4 regions of the Longispora sp. NPDC051575 genome follow, and region 1 is predicted to be linked to each of the others. Evidence: riboswitches for the same ligand, from Rfam matches in the RefSeq annotation. Region 1 holds a riboswitch; each other region holds the start of a gene.
The links. Region 1 has a riboswitch for cobalamin ahead of metE (5-methyltetrahydropteroyltriglutamate--homocysteine S-methyltransferase). Riboswitches for the same ligand answer to the same signal wherever they lie in the genome.
Positions count from the first base shown of each region.

Region 2: it holds a riboswitch for cobalamin, as region 1 does, so the genes downstream of both, AB0M43_RS13125 (ribonucleoside-diphosphate reductase subunit alpha) here and metE (5-methyltetrahydropteroyltriglutamate--homocysteine S-methyltransferase) in region 1, are expected to answer to the same signal.
Region 3: it holds a riboswitch for cobalamin, as region 1 does, so the genes downstream of both, AB0M43_RS05105 (hypothetical protein) here and metE (5-methyltetrahydropteroyltriglutamate--homocysteine S-methyltransferase) in region 1, are expected to answer to the same signal.
Region 4: it holds a riboswitch for cobalamin, as region 1 does, so the genes downstream of both, AB0M43_RS17715 (CbtB-domain containing protein) here and metE (5-methyltetrahydropteroyltriglutamate--homocysteine S-methyltransferase) in region 1, are expected to answer to the same signal.

Region 1 is NZ_JBFAZP010000001.1:910,704-915,605, reverse strand. It holds gene AB0M43_RS03895 (proprotein convertase P-domain-containing protein) at 1-1,301, shown strand, start outside; gene AB0M43_RS03890 (cold-shock protein) at 1,562-1,768, shown strand; gene AB0M43_RS03885 (DUF402 domain-containing protein) at 1,883-2,386, shown strand; cobalamin riboswitch at 2,425-2,639, shown strand; gene metE (5-methyltetrahydropteroyltriglutamate--homocysteine S-methyltransferase) at 2,755-4,902, shown strand, end outside.
Region 2 is NZ_JBFAZP010000004.1:489,749-494,650, reverse strand. It holds gene AB0M43_RS13130 (ribonucleotide-diphosphate reductase subunit beta) at 1-7, opposite strand, end outside; gene AB0M43_RS13125 (ribonucleoside-diphosphate reductase subunit alpha) at 91-2,358, opposite strand; cobalamin riboswitch at 2,470-2,672, opposite strand; gene AB0M43_RS13120 (alpha-L-fucosidase) at 3,045-4,902, shown strand, end outside.
Region 3 is NZ_JBFAZP010000002.1:298,781-303,682, forward strand. It holds gene AB0M43_RS05100 (proprotein convertase P-domain-containing protein) at 1-1,682, shown strand, start outside; gene AB0M43_RS05105 (hypothetical protein) at 2,079-2,432, opposite strand; cobalamin riboswitch at 2,538-2,681, opposite strand; gene AB0M43_RS05110 (acetyltransferase) at 3,080-4,027, opposite strand; gene AB0M43_RS05115 (YciI family protein) at 4,266-4,868, opposite strand.
Region 4 is NZ_JBFAZP010000006.1:28,593-33,494, reverse strand. It holds gene AB0M43_RS17730 (MarR family transcriptional regulator) at 1-496, shown strand, start outside; gene AB0M43_RS17725 (TDT family transporter) at 590-1,825, shown strand; gene AB0M43_RS17720 (CbtA family protein) at 1,881-2,615, opposite strand; gene AB0M43_RS17715 (CbtB-domain containing protein) at 2,615-2,851, opposite strand; cobalamin riboswitch at 2,883-3,081, opposite strand; gene AB0M43_RS17710 (MFS transporter) at 3,114-4,349, opposite strand; gene AB0M43_RS17705 (GntR family transcriptional regulator) at 4,740-4,902, opposite strand, start outside.

The DNA of each region.
Region 1 (4,902 bases):
GCGGCGCGGTGATCGTGCGCGACTTCTACAACAAGCACCACCGGCACGCCGCCGCCAGCGCCGCGCTGGTCAAGGCCACGCTGATCAACAGCGCCGACGACCTGCTCGACGAGAACGGCGACGGCGTCGACGACAACGACTTCCCGATCCCGAACAGCCACGAGGGCTGGGGCCGGATCAACCTCGACCGGGCCACGGCGGGTACCGCGAAGTACGTGGACGAGGGCGCGGGTCTGGCGACGGACGGCGTGCGCGAGGTCCGGTACCAGGTCGCGGCCGGCCAGCCGCTGCGGGTCAGCATGGCCTACACCGACCGCGAGGGCGCGGTGGCCGCCGCCGTCAGCCTGGTCAACGACCTCGACCTGGAGGTCGTCGCCCCCAACGGCACCGTCTACCGGGGCAACGTGTTCGCGGGCGGCTGGACCCCGGCCGGCGGCAACGCGGACCGGCGCAACAACGTCGAGAACGTGTACCTGCAGAACCCGGCCGCGGGCACCTGGACGGTCCGGGTGCGCGGCTTCAACGTCCCGAACGGCCCGCAGACGTACGCGCTGGTCACCAGCGGTTCCGTCGCCGACCCGGCCCCCGCGCCCGGCGGCTGCACGGTCACCAACGGCACCGACGTGAACATCGCGGACAACACGACGGTGGAGAGCTCCGTCGTCGTGGCCGGCTGCGCGGGCAACGCGTCGGCGACGTCCACGGTGGAGGTGCACATCGTGCACTCCTACCAGGGTGACCTGGTGGTGAACCTGGTCGCGCCGGACGGCACCGCCTACCTGCTGCACAACAAGGCGGGCGCCGGCACGAAGGACATCGACAAGACGTACCCGGTGAACGTGTCGGGCGAGGTGGCCAACGGGACGTGGAAGCTCCGGGTCCAGGACACCGCGAACGGCGACGTCGGCCGGATCGACACCTGGACGCTCTCGCTCGGGGGAGCCGTCGCCGGCCCGGCACCGTGCGCCGGCACCAACGGCACCGACGTGGCGGTCCCCGACAACACCACGGTGACCAGCACGATCACCCTCGCGGGGTGTGCCGGGAACGCGTCGGCCACCTCGACGGCGGAGGTGCACATCGTGCACTCCTACCAGGGCGACCTGGTCGTGAACCTGGTCGCGCCCGACGGCACCTCCTACCTGCTGCACAACAAGGCGGGCGGGAACGCCAAGGACATCAACAGGACGTACACCGTCGACGCGTCGACGGAGGTCCGCAACGGCACCTGGACCCTGCGGGTGCAGGACACCGCCAACGGCGACGTCGGCCGGATCGACACCTGGACCCTGACCCTCTAGAAACCCGGGAAGGACCCTTTCGCGGGTACGCGCGGGGGTCCTTCCCGGTCGGGGAGTGTCGACTGTCACGGGCACTTCCGGGGCCGATCTGGCCAGCTTCGCCGTCGATTTTCCAGGTTCGTGCTACGGTTTTCCTATTGCAGTTGAGGGTGAAAGATTTTCCGAAGCACCTGTGATCATCACGGGTGCTTTTTCTTTCGGCCTCTTCCGCGACGGGAGCCACGCAATGTGGCACCCACATCAGTACAGAGGAAACGAAAATGGCTGTTCAGGGCACTGTCAAGTGGTTCAATGCCGAAAAGGGCTTCGGCTTCATCTCCCCGGACGACGGCGGCGCTGACGTCTTCGCCCACTTCTCGGCGATCGCGTCCAGCGGCTACCGGAGCCTCGAAGAGAACCAGCGGGTCGAGTTCGACATCACCGCTGGCCAGAAGGGCCCGCAGGCGGAGAACATCCGTCCGATCTAAGCTTCACCACAGGCTTGCGACAGGCCGGTGGTCCCGAAAGGGGCCGCCGGCCTGTCGGCTTTCCACCCCCGACGGGACTGCGGCCGGCCCCGGTCGGCCGGTAGCGTGCCGATCATGACCGGAGTACTAGTCACGGTGCGGAAATACGACGGCGGCCCGCACTGGTCGATCCCGGCGGTCCGGCTCGGCGAGGACGCGCACGGCGTCTGGCTCGGCCAGCCCGAGGGCACCGTCTACTCCAAGGCCACCGGCCCGGTGTACGCGACCACCGCCCCCCAGGTCCTGCTCTGCCCGCGTGACAGCTGGTGGACCGCGAACTTCTACGGCGGCTCCACCGACCTGGACCTCTACTGCGACGTCGCCGCCCCCGTGGAGTGGACGGCCCCGGACGCCGTGACGATCGTGGACCTGGACCTCGACGTGTGCCGGGTCCGCGCGGACGGCCGGGTCTTCGTCGACGACGAGGACGAGTTCGCCGACCACCAGGTCCGGTACGGCTACCCGCCGGAGGTGGTCGCCGCCGCGTCGGCGTCGGCCGCCTGGCTGGTGGAGGCGGTGACGGCGCGGTCCGGACCGTTCGGCGGCGGGCACCTGGACTGGCTCGCGCGGATCGGCTGACGCCACCCGGAGCGGGACACGGCGGACAGGCGGGGTGTTAGGGTGCCCGTGGCGCTGGTTCACCCCGGTCCACGATCGTCGGTCCGGGGTGTCGTAAGAGGGAACCCGGTGTGAGTCCGGGACTGCCCCGCAGCGGTGAGTGGGAACGAAAGCCGTCATGTAGCACTGGGCGTTGAGCCTGGGAAGCGACGGCCGGTAGGAGCGAGCGTGTCGCCCACGAGTCCGAAGACCTGCCCGCGCCGCGCGTACATCCGTGCGCGCGGCCGTCGACCTCTCGGGTGGGTCCAGCGGCGGGCACCGTCATCGACGCTGCCCGCGTGCGCCTTCCCGGGGACCGGCGGTCCGTCCCGAGGGAAGGACCAGGATCGATGTTCACCAGCACTGTGACCGGCTATCCGCGGATCGGCGGAGACCGGGAACTCAAGAAAGCAGTCGAGGGGTACTGGGCCGGCCGGCTCGACGCCGACTCCCTGCGCCGCACCGCCCGGGGGCTGCGCGCCGAGGTGTGGACCACCCTGCGCGACGCCGGCCTGGACGCCGTGCCCTCGGGCACCTTCTCGCTGTACGACCAGGTGCTCGACGCGGCGGTGGCCGTGGACGCCGTGCCGCCCCGGTTCGCCGCGCTCGGCCTGAGCCCGCTGGACACGTACTTCGCGATGGCCCGGGGCACCGCCGAGATCGCGCCGCTGGAACTGACCAAGTGGTTCGACACCAACTACCACTACCTGGTGCCCGAACTCGGCCCCGACACCGTGTTCACGGCGCGCCCGGAGAAGGCCGTCGACGAGTACCGCGAGGCCCTGGCCCTGGGCGTGGACACCCGCCCCGTACTCCTCGGCCCGGTCACGTTCCTGCTGCTGGCCAAGCCTGCGGCCGACACCCCGGACCGGTTCGGCACCCTGGAACTGCTCGACTCCCTCGTGGACTGCTACGCGGGCCTGCTGTCCGCGCTCGCCGAGGCCGGCGCCGGCTGGGTGCAACTGGACGAGCCGGCGTTCACCGCCGACCGCACCGAGGCCGAACTGCGCGCCCTGGACCGCGCGTACCGCCGGCTCGCCGCCGTCCCCGGCCGGCCGAAGCTGCTGGTCACCGGCTCCTACGGCGAACTCGGCCCGGCGCTCGACGTCCTGCTGGCCACCCCGGTCGACGGCCTCGGCGTGGACCTGGTGTCCGGGCCCGCCGACGCCGCCCGCCTCACCCGGCACGCCCCCGTGGCCCCGCTGATCGTCGCCGGGGTCGTCGACGGCCGCAACGTGTGGCGCACGGACCTGGCCGCCGCCGACGACCTGCTGGCCACGGTGCGCGCCGCCGCCGGCCGGGTCGCCGTCGGCACCTCGTGCTCCCTGCTGCACGTCCCCGTGGACCTCGGCGCCGAGCCCGACCTGGACCCGGCGCTGCGGGGGCGGTTGGCGTTCGCCCGGCAGAAGGTCGACGAGGTCGTCACCCTGGCCGCCGGGCTGCGCGACGGAGCCGTGGCACCCTCGCGGGCCGCCCGCCCGCAGCCGCCCGCCGGCTGGCACGACCCGACGGTCCGGGCCCGGCTGGCCGCGCTGCGGTACGGGAACGGCCGCGCGCCGTACGCCGACCGGGCACGGGCCCAGGCCGCCGCCCTCGCCCTGCCGGTGCTGCCGACGACGACGATCGGGTCGTTCCCCCAGACCCGGGAGGTACGGGCCGCCCGCGCGGACCTGGTGGCGGCCCGGATCGACGACGCCACCTACCGCGAGCGGATGCGCGCCGAGATCGCCTCAGTGGTCCGGCTACAGGAGAAGCTGGGCCTCGACGTCCTCGTGCACGGCGAGCCGGAACGCAACGACATGGTGCAGTACTTCGCCGAACAGCTCGACGGGTTCGCCGCCACCGCCCGGGGCTGGGTGCAGTCCTACGGCTCGCGCTGCGTGCGCCCGCCGATCCTGTACGGCGACGTCACCCGCCCCGAGCCGATGACCGTGGAGTGGACGTCCTACGCCCAGTCGCTCACCGACCTGCCGGTCAAGGGCATGCTCACCGGGCCCGTCACCATCCTGGCCTGGTCGTTCGTCCGCACCGACCAGCCCCTGGCCGACACCGCCGCGCAGGTCGCCCTGGCCCTGCGCGACGAGGTGGCCGACCTGGAGGCGGCCGGTACCGCGATCATCCAGGTCGACGAGCCGGCGCTCCGGGAACTGCTGCCGCCGCGCCGCCGGGACCACCCGGGGTACCTGGACTGGGCGGTCGCCGCGTTCCGGCTGGCCACGGGCGGGGCGGCACCGGCCACCGCGATCCACACCCACCTGTGCTACTCGGAGTTCGGCGAGGTCATCGACGCCATCGCCGACCTCGACGCGGACGTCACCAGCATCGAGGCGTCCCGGTCGCAGATGGAGGTCCTGGCCGATCTTGCCGCCGCCGGCTACGCCCGGGGAGTCGGCCCCGGCGTGTACGACATCCACTCGCCCCGGGTCCCCGAGGTCGGGGAGATGGTGGCGGCGCTGCGGGCGGCCGTGCGGGCCGTACCCGCCGAACGGGTGTGGGCC
Region 2 (4,902 bases), on a different contig from region 1:
GCAGCATGCGGGGTTCCTTGTCGGGGGCGGGCGCGGCGGGTGCCGGCGGCCCGGGGACGGTGGCGGGTGCCGGCGGGCCGGCGGGGGCGGTCACTGGCACGCCTCGCAGATCTCGGGGTTCTCCAGCGAGCAGGCCACCGCGTCGGCGTCGGGCCCGATGGTCGGCACGCTGGTCACCGTCGTCTGCGCGATCCGGGTGGCCGGCCGCGACCGCAGGTAGTAGGTGGTCTTCAGGCCGGCGCGCCACGCGTAGGCGTACATCGAGGAGAGTTTGCCGATCGTGGGGGTGGCCATGAACAGGTTCAGCGACTGGGACTGGTCGATGAAGGGGGTGCGCGCGGCGGCCAGGTCGATCAGGGCCTTCTGCGGCACCTCCCACGCCGTGCGGTACAGCTCCTTGACGTCGGCCGGCAGGTCCAGGTCCTGCACGGAGCCCTCGGCCCGCAGGATGGCCTCGCGCAGGGCGGAGGTCCACAGCCCACGACCCATCAGATCCCTGATCAGGTACTTGTTGACCTGGAGGAACTCCCCGGACAACGTCTCGCGCTTGTACACGTTGGACACCGGCGGCTCGATGCACTCGGCACAGCCGGCGATCGACGCGATGGTGGCGGTGGGCGCGATGGCGACCATCAGCGAGTTGCGCAGTCCGGTGCGGGCCACCCTGGTGCGCACCGCGTCCCAGTCGGCGGACGTGGCCGCGTTCCAGTGGTCGGGGTGCAGCACCCCGGCGGCGGCCCGGGTGTCGGCGTAGGTCGGGTGCGGGCCGTGCTTCTCGGCGAGCGCGGCGGACGTGTCGTAGGCCGCGAGGGCGATCCGCTCGGCGATCCGGGTGGACAGCGCGAGCGCCTCCGCCGAGTCGAACGGCAGCTTGAGCTGGAAGAACACGTCGGCCAGGCCCATGACGCCCAGGCCGATCGGCCGCCACTTCCGGTTGGTCTCGGCGGCCTCGGGGGTGGGGTAGTACGTGAGGTCGATGGTGCGGTCGAGGAACTTCACGGCGGTCCGGGCGGTGCGGTCCAGGGCGGCCCAGTCCATGCCGTCGGGGCCGCAGTGCGCGGCCAGGTTGATCGAGCCCAGGTTGCACACGGCCGTCTCGCCGTCGCTGGTGACCTCGAGGATCTCGGTGCACAGATTGGACAGGTGCACCACGTTCTCGGGCTTCGCGGTCTGGTTGCAGGTCCGGTTGGCCTGGTCCTTGAACGTCATCCAGCCGTTGCCGGTCTGGGCGAGGGTGCGCATCATCCGGCCGTAGAGGTCGCGGGCGCTGATCTGCCGGACGGCCAGCCCGGCCTCCTCGGCGGCCCGGTAGGCGGTGTCGAAGGCGTCGCCCCACAGGTCGGTGAGCGCCGGCACCTCCTTCGGGTCGAACAGCGACCACGGGGCGTCGGCCTCGACCCGGCGCATGAACTCGTCCGGCACCCAGTTGGCGAGGTGCAGGTTGTGGGTACGCCGGGCCTCGTCGCCGGTGGAGTCGCGCAGTTCCAGGAACTCCTCGACGTCGGCGTGCCAGGTCTCCAGGTACACGCAGGCGGCGCCCTTGCGCCGGCCGCCCTGGTTGACGGCCGCCACCGACGAGTCGAAGGTGCGCAGCCAGGGCACGATGCCGTTGGAGTGCCCGTTGGTGCCCCGGATCAGGGAGCCGCGCGAGCGGACCCGCGACCAGGAGATCCCGATCCCGCCCGCGTACTTCGACAGGCGCGCGACCTGCGCGTACCGGTCGTAGATGGATTCGAGCTCGTCGCGGGGCGAGTCGAGCAGGAAGCAGCTGGACAGCTGGGGGCGGCGCGAGCCGGAGTTGAACAGGGTGGGGGAGCTGGGCAGGTAGGACAGGGTGCTCATCAGCGCGTAGAGCTCCCGGGCCTCGGCCACGGACTCGGCCAGCCCGCACGCGACCCGGAGGAGGAAGTGCTGCGGGGTCTCCAGGACCTGGCGGGTCTCGGGGTGCCGGAGCAGGTACCGGTCGTAGACGGTGCGCAGCCCGAAGTACTCGAACCGGTCGTCGGCCGCCGGGTCGATCACGGCGTCGAGCTCGTCGGCGTGCCGCTCGACGAACCCGGCGATCGTGTTGGCGAGCAGGCCGGCGGCGTGGCTGGCGGCGATCGACCCGGAGAAGGAGGTCACGCCCTCGGTGGCGGCCTCGGCGGCGATGTGCGTGGCGAGCAGCCGGGCGGCGAGCCGCGAGTACGCCGGCTCCTCGGCGACCAGGGCGGCGGCCATCTCGATGGCCCGGATCCGCAGGTCGGCCTCCGTCGCGCCGGGCCACGGGTTGGGCACCACCCGACCGGGGTCGACCCCTGCGAGGCCCTCGGCAGCCCTGGAGACTGCCTCGGCCGGCGTGTTCAGCACTGCGGTCATCGCTCTCCCACCCGAAAAGACGAGGACTCCGGGGCAGGCGGCGACGGCGGCACACACGGGGCCGCTGTCCGCCGGGGCCCGCCCACGAGGCCCGGGACATGCGCGCACGGCTCTCGTGCGCGCGTCATTGGCAGGTCTTCGGACTCGTGGGCATGGTCCTCGCGCCTACTGGCCGTCGCTTCCCGGATCGCTCCAGTGCTCAATGACGGCGGTCGTTCCCACTTACCGCTGCGGGGCAGTCCCGGAGTCGCACCGGGTTCCCTCTTGCCGCACGTCCCCTGGCGGGGTTGTGCACCAACAACGGCATGACACTACATCTAGTGGAACGCCGCATGCAAAGACACAGAGTGTTGGGGTGTCGTGTCGCATGGTGCCAGGGCGAGGTGAGACGGCGTGTCGACACGCGGAGGTCGGGCGCGTCCGGCCGGGCGGTCGTGCGCGGCGCCGGGTGACCGCGCGAGCCGGGTCGCGGACCCCCTCCGGCCGAGGTTGCGACCTCCGCTGGCCGGCGCGCGCGGGCGTGCCGCACCGCCAGAGCGCCGCACCGCGATTGGCACCCTTGACATCGGATCTCTTCGACCCGGCATTGTCCACTGAAGCCGAAATCTACCGGTAACCTCCCGTTGACATCGACGGTCGTCATCGCCACTATAGCGTGGTCATCGGATCTCTCCCCGGAGGCCGTCATGCGGTTCAGATCGGTCCTGGCGCTCCTGAGTGCCCTTTCCCTCTCCCTCACCCTGCTCGTCGCCGGAGCTCCCGCGCACGCCGCGCCCGGCGACAACCACGCCCCCGACGACCCGTTCAGCTCCGCCCGCACCCAGTGGTGGCGGACGGACCACTTCGGGATGTTCATCCACTTCGGCCTGTACAGCGCGTACCGGGGCGAGTACACCCGGTCGAATGGCACGGTGTGTCGCGACGCCGAGTGGATCCGGCGCACCTGCGCGATCCCGTGGAACGAGTACGAGGCGAAGGCCGCCACGTTCAACCCGACCGGGTTCGACGCGAACGCGGTGGTCAGCGCGGCGAAGAACGGCGGGCAGAAGTACATCGTGATCACCGCCAAGCACCACGACGGCTTCGCGATGTGGCCCACCGCCGTCAACGACTGGAACATCCACGACCGCTCGCCGTTCCAGCGCGACATCCTGGCCGAGCTGGCCACGGCCGCCCGCGCCCAGGGCGTCAAGCTCGGCTTCTACTACTCGATCTGGGACTGGCACGACCCCGACGCCCAGCCGGGCAGCGCCCACTACCAGGCCTACCTGACCCGGATGAAGGCCCAGCTCCGCGAGCTCCTCACCAACTACGGCGACATCGCGGAACTGTGGTTCGACGGCGAGTGGGAGGCCCCGTGGACCGCCGCGGAGGGCACCAAACTGGAGGAGTACGTCCGGGGGCTGTCGCCGAACACGATCGTCAACAACCGGGTCGGTACCCGCCGGGTCAACGACGGCGACTTCGGCACCCCCGAGCAGGAGATCCCGGCGACCCCGACCGACGCCCAGCTCTGGGAGTCGTGCATGACGATCAACGGCACCTGGGGGTTCGCGGCCTGGGACACGAACTTCAAGTCCAGCACCCAGCTGACCCGCAACCTGGTCGGCATCGCCGCGAGCAGCGGGAACTACCTGCTCAACGTCGGCCCGGACGAGCGGGGAGTCATCCCGCAGACCTCGGTCGACCGGCTCAGGGGGATGGGTGACTGGCTCGCCGCCAACGGCCCGGCCGTGTACGGCGCGGGCTACACCGGCCTGGTCTCCAAGCCCTCCTGGGGCGTCGTCAGCCGCAACGGCAACAAGCTCTACGCCTCCGTGTACACCTGGCCGACCGGCGGCGCGGCGCTGCACCTGAGCGCCCTGGCCCCGTTCGGGGTGACCGGCGCGAAGATCCGCAGGACCGGGGCGGCCGTGCCGGTGACCGCCGCCGGGGACGGCTTCGACCTGCGGCCCACCGGGACGGCGCCCGACCCGATCGCCACGGTGATCGAGCTGGACATCACCCCGCAGGCCGCCGGGCCGGTCGGCGCCGGCACCGGCCTCACCGCGCGGTTCTGGGCGAACACCACGTTCAGCGGTACGCCGGCCGTGACCCGGGTCGACAGGGGCGTCAACTACAACTGGCGCGAGGACGGCTCCCCGGCGCCCGGCATCCCCACGGACAATTTCTCCGGCCGGTGGACCGGGTTCGTCGAGCCCCGGTTCACGGAGAAGTACACCTTCGCCACGTTGTCCGACGACACGGTGAAGCTGTGGGTCGACGGGCGGCCGCTGGTCGACAACACCACCCCGCACGGGGCGACCGTGGACAAGGGCAGCGTCACGCTCACGGCCGGGCAGCGGTACGCGATCACGATGGAGCACACCGAGAACGGCGGGGAGGCGACCGCGAAGCTGTTCTGGTCGAGCCCGAACACGCCGCAGCAGATCGTGCCGGCGAGCCAGCTGTATCCGGGGACGGTGCTCAACGACGACGCGCCCGGCGTGGCGTACACCGGGGCGTGGAGTGTCAGCTCGGGGCGCACCTACGCCGCCGACTACA
Region 3 (4,902 bases), on a different contig from region 1:
GCTGCACCAGCGGCGCCGGCCCGAACGTCATCGCCGACTGGCCGGGCGGCGACGCCAGCCAGGTGTACATGCTGGGCGCGCACCTCGACAGCGTGTCGGCGGGCCCGGGCAGCAACGACAACGCCAGCGGCTCGTCCACCGTCCTGGAGGTCGCCCTGACCCTGGCGGCGACGAACCCGACGATGCTCAAGCACGCCCGGTTCGGGTTCTGGACCGACGAGGAGCAGGGCCTCAACGGCTCCGACTTCTACGTCACCAACCTGCCGGCGGCGGAGAAGACGAAGATCAAGGGCTACTTCAACTTCGACATGGTCGCCTCGACCAACGCCGGATACTTCATCAACCGGATCACCAGCGCCACCGGCCAGGTCCTCAAGGCGTACTACGACTCGATCGGCGTGCAGACCGAGGAGAACGTCGAGGGCGCCGGCCGCTCCGACGACGCGTCCTTCAACAGCGGAGGCATCCAGACCAGCGGGGTCGCCGCCGGTGCCAGCGCCACGAAGACATCCGCGCAGGCCACCAAGTGGGGCGGCACCGCCGGGGCCTCGTACGACCCGTGCTACCACCGGGCGTGCGACACGTACCCGTCGAACATCAACACCACGGTCATCAACCGGGCCGGCGACGCCGCCGCGCACGCGCTGTGGACCCTCGCCGTCGGCGCGCCGCAGGGCGACGACTACTCGATGGCCACCGCCCCGTCGGCCGGCTCGGTCAACCCGGGCAGCACCGCGACGACCACGGTGAACACGACCGTCACCAACGGGGCCGCGCAGAGCGTCACCCTGTCGGCCAGCGGCCTGCCGGCCGGGGCCACGGCCTCGTTCAGCCCCGGCACGGTCACGTCGGGCGGTTCGTCGACCCTGAGCATCGCCACCACGACGGCCACCGCCCCGGGCACCTACACGGTCACGGTCGCCGGTGACGGCACGGTCGCCGACCGGACCACCTCGTACGCGCTGACCGTCAACGGGCCGGCCGGCTGCGCCGCGACCAACCCGACCGACGTGACCATCGTCGACAACGCCACCGTCGAGAGCTCCGTGACGATCTCGGGCTGCTCGGGCAACGCCGGGGCCGCCAGCACCGTCGCCGTGAACATCGTGCACACCTACATCGGCGACCTGGTCGTCAACCTGGTGGCGCCGGACGGCAGCGCCTACATCCTGCACAACGGGACCGGGGGCAGCGCGGACAATATCAACCAGACGTACACCGTCAACCTGGGCGGCGAGGTCGCCAACGGCACCTGGAAGCTCCGGGTGCAGGACACCGCCAGCAACGACACCGGCAAGATCGACACGTGGACGCTGACCCTGACCGGCGGGGTGCCGCCCGGCTGCTCCGGCACCAACGGCACCGACGTCGCCATCGTCGACAACGCCACGGTGGAGAGCCCGATCACGCCCGCCAACTGCACCGGCAACGCGTCGGCGACCAGCAAGGTCGAGGTGCACATCGTGCACACCTACAAGGGTGACCTGGTCGTCTCCCTCGTCGCCCCGGACGGCACCGCCTACGTGCTGCACAACCGGGCCGGCGGCAGCGCCGACAACATCGACCAGACGTTCACCGTGGACCTGTCCTCGGAGGCGCGCACCGGCACCTGGAAGCTGCGGGTCCAGGACGCCGCCAGCAACGACACCGGCAAGATCGACACGTGGACGCTCACGCTCTGAGCTGACATCGTGAGCCAGGGACCCGTAGCGTGCCCGCGCTGCGGGTCCCCGGCCCCAACCCATTTCACACGGTTTCCCTGATCCGGCTCCACAACCCCGCAAAAAAGCACACCTCGACGGGTACGGGGACCTGGGTGGACCGTCCGGCCGGTGGCCTCGGCCCGGCTCCGCATCGGCCCGGCTCCGCAGCAGCAGGTTGGTCGTCTCGGCATCTCACCGCCGCTCGCGCCGCGCAGCCCCGCGCTGAGCGCGCTCCCCAACGGCAGTGCCCGGACCGTCACGCCGAAGACCTCACCGAACACCGTCCGGAGCTCGTACCCCGCGAGCTCATTGCTCTTCACGACCCGCCGCCCCGGGCTACCGACGCGGCAACGGCGGCAGTTGCCCCGTCGCCCCTCAGCTGGAGTTCGCGGGTTTCGGGAACCGGCGGGCCTTCAGGGCGGGGTCGGGTTCGCTGAGGCCGGGGCCGCCGGAGTTGACCCAGTCGGCGATGGCCCGGATCTGCGCCGGTTCGGTGATGCCGCCGAGCCACACCGGTCGGGCCCCGGCCGCGCGCCCGGCCCGCGCCGGCTGCACGACGAACACGTTCGCCCGTTCGCAGGGGCCGAGGCAGTCGGTGACGACCCGGATCCGGGCGTGCCCGGCGGTCAGGTCGCGCAGGGTGTCGAGCTGCTCGTCGTGGTCGACCCCGGGGACCTTGCGGGTGGTACCGCAGCAGCAGCCCCGGCAGACGGTGACCGTGGCGGTCACGACGCGCTCCCGGGGTGCGCGCACGCGGCACGGGGCGCCGGGTGCCGGCGGGTGACGAAGTAGGCCATGGCGCGGCCAGCCTCTCTCGGGGAGATCCGCCCCGGGCGCGTGAGGAGGCGATGACGCGAGTCTCTGACTTCGCGGACCGCGCCCGCCAGGACGCCGCCCGTTCACAGTGGCGGGACCGCGCCGGATTCACACCGGCTTCCTCGTCCGCCATCGCCCTGAACGGTCCGAATTCTGGCACACCCCCACGGCACCCGGACCCTACGCGTGGCCCCCGTCACACGCCGGCCCCGGAGCTGTGCCGTCGCCCGTAGCGACCCGCACAACCCCGTTCAGGGTGGGGGTGCCCGGCCCACTTCGAGGGTGACCCGGAACCGATCGGCGGCCCTGTTCGGGTGCGGGGTGCTCGACGCCGGACGTCGCACCGGCAGCCCGTGGTGGCCCGGAACGGAGGCCTACCGCTCGTCTACGACGGCGATCGAGGACCGGCACCACCGCCCGGGAGCCGGGGCGGGCGGCGAGGACTCCGTGTCGCGGGCGCGCCCCGAGGAGTGGGTTCGGGGCGCGCCCGATCGCTCGGGGTATCAGCCGGTCTCAGGCGCGGAGCCCCATGTCGCGGGCGCGCCCGATCGCTCGGGGCGTCAGCCGGTCTCAGGTGCGGAGCCGGGAGGCGCCTCCGCCGCCGGTGTGGGGCCGGGCCCGGCTTCCGTGGGCGGGGTGAAGACGACCCGGGACCGCAGCTGGCGGAACCCGGTCCGTTCCAGTTCGGCCAGGACCGCGACCCGGTGGGCGTCCACATCGGCGACCACCTCCCGGGCACCCCCCTCGGCCAGCACCCGGACGGCCTCGACCAGCAGTTCGCTCCGGGCGGACTCGTCGAGCAGGCCCAGGTAGGCGACGAGCGGGTAGCAGGCGTCCCCGGCCGGGCCCACGAGTCCGACCGGGCGGCCCGCCTCCTCCGCGACCCGCCACTCGGTCGGATTGTCCAGCCAGGCCAGCGGGTCGGTGGCCAGGTCCACGCCCCGGACGGCCAACGCCATCTCCTTGCCGGTCAGCACGTCCGGAACGGGGATCCGGGCCACCAGCGCGGTGATCTCGGCCGGGCCGGTGGCGGGGCGGAAGGAGTACCGCCCGGAGGTGGCCGGCAGCGGCGTACCCGTCCAGGAGCACCGCAGCCGCTCACCCCGCTCGACCAGGCCGGCGAGCCGGGCCGCCGCCATCGGGGCCGCCGTCACGGCCAGCACCTCCGGCCGGCGCCGCCAGTGCGCGGGCATCGCGGCGTAGTAGGTCCGGGGACCGCCGAGGGCGGCGTGCGCGGCGCGCAGCAGCTCCGCGCCGACCTCCGGCCCGGCGGCCAGGTCGAACCGCTCCAGCCACGGGGCGCCGGCGGAACCCGGCGGCTGGCACCAGGCGGCCCGGGCGACGACCCGGCCGGACCGGAGCGCGACCCAGGTGTGCTCCGGCCGGTACCCGCCGCCCGCTATGCCGTCGGCGTAGCCGACCTGACGCAGCTGGGGCAACGGATCGGGCAGGGAGTCGAACAGGTTTTCCTCGCCCGCGACGAGCGGGCGGATGACGAGATCGGTCATGGCGAACCTCCGGGCAGCGGGCGCCCCGGACTCAGACCCGCGCGGACGCCGGAGCGCGGAGGGGGCGCAGAACTTCGGACATTGTTCTGACCTCCTTCCAGCTCGACGGCGTGCCCGGAAACCTACCCGCCCACACCGCGCCGTCGCAACACGGTTCGCAGCAGCGGGGCGCCCGGGGTGCGCCAGGCCGAGGTCGGCGCCACGGCCGGGTCGGAGGCGCGCCCCCGCCACGGCGGGGTCAGCTGGCCGGGCGGCCGCCGAAGCGCCACGGGTGCACCTCGACGCGCTCGTACAGGCCGGCCTCGGCGTAGGGGCCGTGGGCGAGCATCGCCTCGGCGGCGGCCCGGTCCGGCAGCTCGACCAGGGTGGCGGTGCCCAGCCAGTCGGTGCCGTCGGCCGACAGCAGCGGGCCGTGCGCGATGAGGCGGTCGGCGTAGCCGGCGGCGAGGTGGTCGCGCTGGTCGGCCCGGAGCCGGTCGCGTTCGGCGGTGGCGCCGGGGCGGCCGTGCCCGAGGACCAGGAACCGGGGGTCTTCACCGGTGCCCGGGTACGCCCACATCGTGCGGCCGAGCGTGTTGCTGAAGCGGCGCACCAGGACGTCGGCGAACACGCCGGCCCGGTAGTAGGGCTCGTCGTACGCGAACGCGCGGGCCGCCTCCGGGCCGGGCAGGTCGACGATGTGCACGCTGCCCGTGACGCCCTCCCCGTCGTCGGTGAGGGTGGGGCCCCGCGCGATCAGGACGTCGGCGTAGGAGTCCATGAACGTCCAGTGTTCCCCGGTCCGTTCCCACCGCAGGTCCCCGACGCCCGGGTGGTCGCGACCGTACACGAAGTACTCCATCCCGCGATCATAGGCACCGCAAGGGCCCGCCGGG
Region 4 (4,902 bases), on a different contig from region 1:
GCCAGCCGACGCCGAGACCCGCCGCCCCGCGACCGCGCTGCACGACGCCGCCGAACGGCTCGCCCTCGTCTTCGTCGAGAACGGCATGCAACGCATGGCCGCCCGGGTCTTCTGCGCCGTCCTGTTCGCCGAGCGGGAGACCGTGACCGCCGGGGAGATCGCCGACCAGCTCGACGTCAGCGCCGGCGCGGTGTCCGGGGCGATCAAGACCCTGATCACCGTCGGCCTGATCCAGCGGGTGCCCGCCCCCGGCAGCCGCCGCGACCACTTCCGGTTCCAGACCGACGCCTGGGCCACTCTGCTGACCAGCAAGAACAACGTGCTCGACGTGATGCGGCAGGCCGCCGACGAGGGGATCGCGGCCGCCGGCATCGACAGCCCGGCCGGCGAGCGCCTGGCGGAGATGCGCAACTTCTACGCGTACATGCTCCAGGAGACGGAGCGGATGCTCGACCGCTGGCGCGAGTACGAGGCCCGGGGCCGCGCCGGGAGCTGACCTCGCGCGCGCCGCCCGCCCATAGGACTTCCCTATGGCCCGGTAGGGAACCGATGCCTACCGACCTGCGGAAACGCGGCCGAGACTGGGTGCATGAGGAACTTCGGCCCGAACTGGTTCGCGTCCGTGATGGGCACCGGCATCGTCGCCACCTCGGCGGCCACCCTCCCGTACGCGGCCCCGGCCCTGCGCCCGGCCGCCGTCGCCGTCTGGTTCCTCGCGGCCCTCGCCCTCGCCGCCGTCACCACCGCCCACCTCCGATCGCGCCGCCGGGCCGCCGGCACCCGGGGCGGCCGCACGACGAAGACGAACATCGCGGGCCACTCCCGCGCCGTGGCCTCCCCGGACCCCACCGCCGACGGGGGCCGGCCCGGATCCGATGTCGGCGGACCGGTCGACCACTCCGCCGCCCAGTTCCACGGCGCGCCCCCCATGGCCCTGCTCACCGTCGGCGCGGGCGCGCTCCTCCTCGGCCGCGACGTGCTCGGCACCGAACTGGCCGTCGCCGTCGACGCCGTACTGTGGACCCTCGGCACCCTGTTGGGCCTGGCCAGCGCCGTCGCCGTCCCGTACCGGATGATGAGCCGCCCCGGGCCCGCCCCGGCCTCCCCGACCTGGCTGCTGCCCGTCGTCGCCCCGATGGTCTCCGCGTCCACCGGCGCGCTCCTCGTACCGCACCTGCCCGCCGGCCAGCCCCGCCTCGACCTGCTGCTCGCCTGCTACGCCCTGTTCGGGGTCAGCCTCGTCGCCACGCTCGCGATCCTGCCGCAGGTCTGGGCCCGGCTGGTCCGGGAGCCGCTGGCCGCCGCTGCCGTCCCGACCCTGTGGATCGTGCTCGGCCCGCTCGGCCAGTCCGTGACCGCCGCGAACCTGCTGGGTGACGCCGCGCACACCGCCGTGGCCGGCCCGACGGCACGCGCGCTGGAGTTCTTCGGCCTGGTCTACGGCGTACCCGTCTTCGGCTTCGCCCTGCTCTGGATCGTGCTCGCCGGCCTGCTCACGGCGCGCGCGGCCCGGGCCGGACTCCCGTTCACGATGACGTGGTGGAGCTTCACGTTCCCGGTGGGGACGTGCGTGACGGCCGCGACCGGACTGGCGCACCGGACCGGTTCCCCCGCGTTCGCGGTGCTGGCCGTGGCGCTGTTCGTGGCGCTGGTGGCGGCCTGGGCGACGGTCGCGACCCGCACCGTGTACTCCCTGTTCCGCACGGAGACCCCAGGTCCGACCGCCCCCGGCCGATCGCCGTTCCCGGGCCTGGAGCCCGTCGGGCCGGGCGCGCCCGGGTCGCGGACCACGGAGCCGGGCGCCACCCTCACCGCCCTCCGGTGAAACGCCTGCGGGCGCGACCCCCTGCCGGGGGTCGCGCCCGCAGGCACAGGTCGTTCTAGGCGGCGGGGACAGCCTCCGGAACCGTGGCCCGGGCCCGCACCAGCCCGGTCAGGCCGAGCACCGCGCCCATCCCGATCCACAGGATCACCATCGTGCCCGCCGCCAGGACCCGGAAGTCCCACAGCAGCTTCGGCGGCACCTCGATCGCGTCCGGGTTGTTCGGCAGGATCACGAACATCAGCACCAGCGCCAGCACGGGCACGGCCGCGACGACGAGGTGCCGGACGGGCGTGGCCGCGCCCCGGCTGACCAGCCAGGAGTGCAGCAGCAGCGCCCCGGCGACGGCGACGAGCCCCATCACCGTGGCGGCGAGCCAGGCGTCGGTCCGACCGTCCACCGTGTCGCCGTTGCCGACCCCGGGCGGGTTCGCCGGGTAGCGCAGGAACGGCAGCAGCCAGACGCCGACCAGGCCGGCCGTGGCGAGCCGCAGCGAACGGCCCCACACGTCGGTGTCGAGGTCGGAGCGGTGCACCAGGAAGTACACGAGGCCGAACAGGGCGCCGAGGGCCAGGCCGACGGCGAGCATCGCGACCATGAGGCCGAAGTGCTGCTCACCCCGGGTGAACACCTCCTCGCCGACCTCGCCGGCCGCCGCCGAGCGGGCCGACTCGATGTCGACGGCCCGGTCCATGATCGGTTCGGCGATCAGTCGGGCGAACCCGCCGGCGAGCACACCGGCGGCGCCGCCGGCCAGGAGTCCCCGGCCGAGCAGCGACAGTACGGAGGCCATCAGTGGCAGGGGGCGCCGGCGACGTGCCGGGCGTCGTGGGCGAACTCGTGCACGAAGTTGCTGTCGAAGGACAACTTGCCGAGCAGCGGGGCGAGCAGCGCGCCCTGGTCGATGAACACCGCGTACAGCGTGAGCAGCGCGAACACGACCGCCACGGCGACGATGATGCCGTCGCGGACCGGGCGCAGAGCGGCTCCGGTGTCGGCGACGGCACCGGGAGTGGTCAAGGAAGCCATCTGGTACTCCTCCCCGGGGTGTCCCCGCCCCGGTATCGGGAGAACGACGGGTCAGTGTCCTGACTCCCGGATCGTCGTCACCCCTCGGCCTTCCCGCCCGTGGGGCAGTGGCCGCGTACGAGGGAGAACTCCCCGGTCACAGTGGCGGGACCGTCCCGGATTCACACCGGAGTTCCTGCGCACCGTCGCCTCATTGTTAATTTGTGCGCACCCAGCATCGACGCAGAGTGCTCCACAGTCAACCCGAACGTAGTGCTGTTCATCACATCCGAACGTGCGCGGTTTCCGGCTCCCGCCCGAGCCGCCGCACGCCCCGCACGGCGAACAGCGCGAGCGCCGACGGCACCCCGACCAGCGTCATCACCATCAGCGTCGGATGCAGCCCGAACGCGTCGGCCGCCGGACCGGCCAGCGCCATACCGACGGGCATCGATCCCACGGTGACGAGGAGATCGAACGACGTCACCCGCGACAGCGACCCCTCCGGAATGTGGGTCTGCAACGCCGTCTCCCACAGCGTGAAGAACAACGCCACCGCCACCCCGGTCACGCCCTCCAGCACCGCGATCACCGCCAGCGACCCGGCCCCGCCGATGATCAGCGCCTGGCACGACGCGACGGTCAGCGCGGCGGCGGCCACCAGCAGCGGACGCGCCGGCCGCCAGCGCATCGCGATCACGTCGCCCACGATCGACCCGACCCCGAACGCGGCCACCACCACCGCCCAGCCCTTCGCCCCGCCCAGTTCCCGCTCGGCGAGCACCGGGCCCAGAACGAAGACCGAGGGCAGGACGACCAGGTGGTACACGGCGGCGGCGGTCAGGGTCGACCACACCCAGGACCGGGTCCGCACCGCGCGGAACCCGTCGCGCAGCTCGGCCAGGAAGTCGCCGGCCTCCTCCACGGTCCCCGCCCGGGGCCGCAACCGGGCCAGGTACACCGCGCTCACCGCGAACGTCAGCGCGTCGACCGCGAGTGCGCCGCCCGGCCCGAACACCACCACCAGCCCACCCGCGACCGCCGGCCCCGCCACCAGCCCGGCCGACATCACGAACCCGCGCAGCGCGTTGGCCTCCTGCAACCGCTCCGGCGACACCGTCAACGGCACGAGCCCGGACATCGCGGGACTGAAGAACGCGTCGGCGGTGCCGAAGATCCCCATCAGCGCGACCAGGTGCCACACCCGCGCGTCCCCGGTGAACAGCAGCACGGCGGCCACCACCTGCGTCCCGCACCGCACGATGTCGGACACCAGCATCACCCGGTGCCGGGGCAACCGGTCCGCCCACACCCCGCCCACCAGGGTGAACAGCAGGAACGGCACCGTGGCCGCCGCGATCACCCAGCCCACGTCGGCCGCGCTGCCACCGATGGACAGCACCGCGAACGGCAACGCCACGAACGTCACCCGGTCACCCAGGCTGGACCAGGCCTGCCCCGCGAACAGCAGCGCGAACTGCCTCTCCTCACGCAGGACGGCGGGCCACGGAATTCTCATGGCCGGATTCTCGTCCGCGCGTTTGGGCCGGGCCACCGGTTTAACCCCAGATCAACCCCCTCATCTGGGTACGGATCCCCGCCGCCTTCCGCGACGCCGGCACCACGCCCCACGCGGGCCACCCCGGGGCACAGGCGGGTCCGCGGGTGCTGACCCGCGCCGGTCCGCCCCGGAGTCCCGCCGTGAGGACGGACCATGCCCCGGGCTCGCCGGTCCGGGGCACAGCCCTTCCGTCGCGCGGGACCGCGCCGGGGTGCCGACCTGTGCCGGTCCGCGCGCGGGCGCCTGCCCGGTCGGGGACCGGGGACGGAGATGTGGGGGAGGTGCCGATGCGCGGTGGTCGCCGCCCCACTCGTAGCCATATGCGGTTTGGAGGGGTTGAACTGGGGGTCAGGCCAGGAAGACGTCGGGGCCGTCCGGGAGTTGGGCGCGCGGGCCCGGCACCTTGTAGTCGTCGGTCAGCAGCGTCGTCGGGCCCGGCCAGGTCGACTGGGTGACCTCGATGGTGCGCCGGTCGCCGTCGAACGCGGTGTGCAGCAGGGTCAGCACGGGG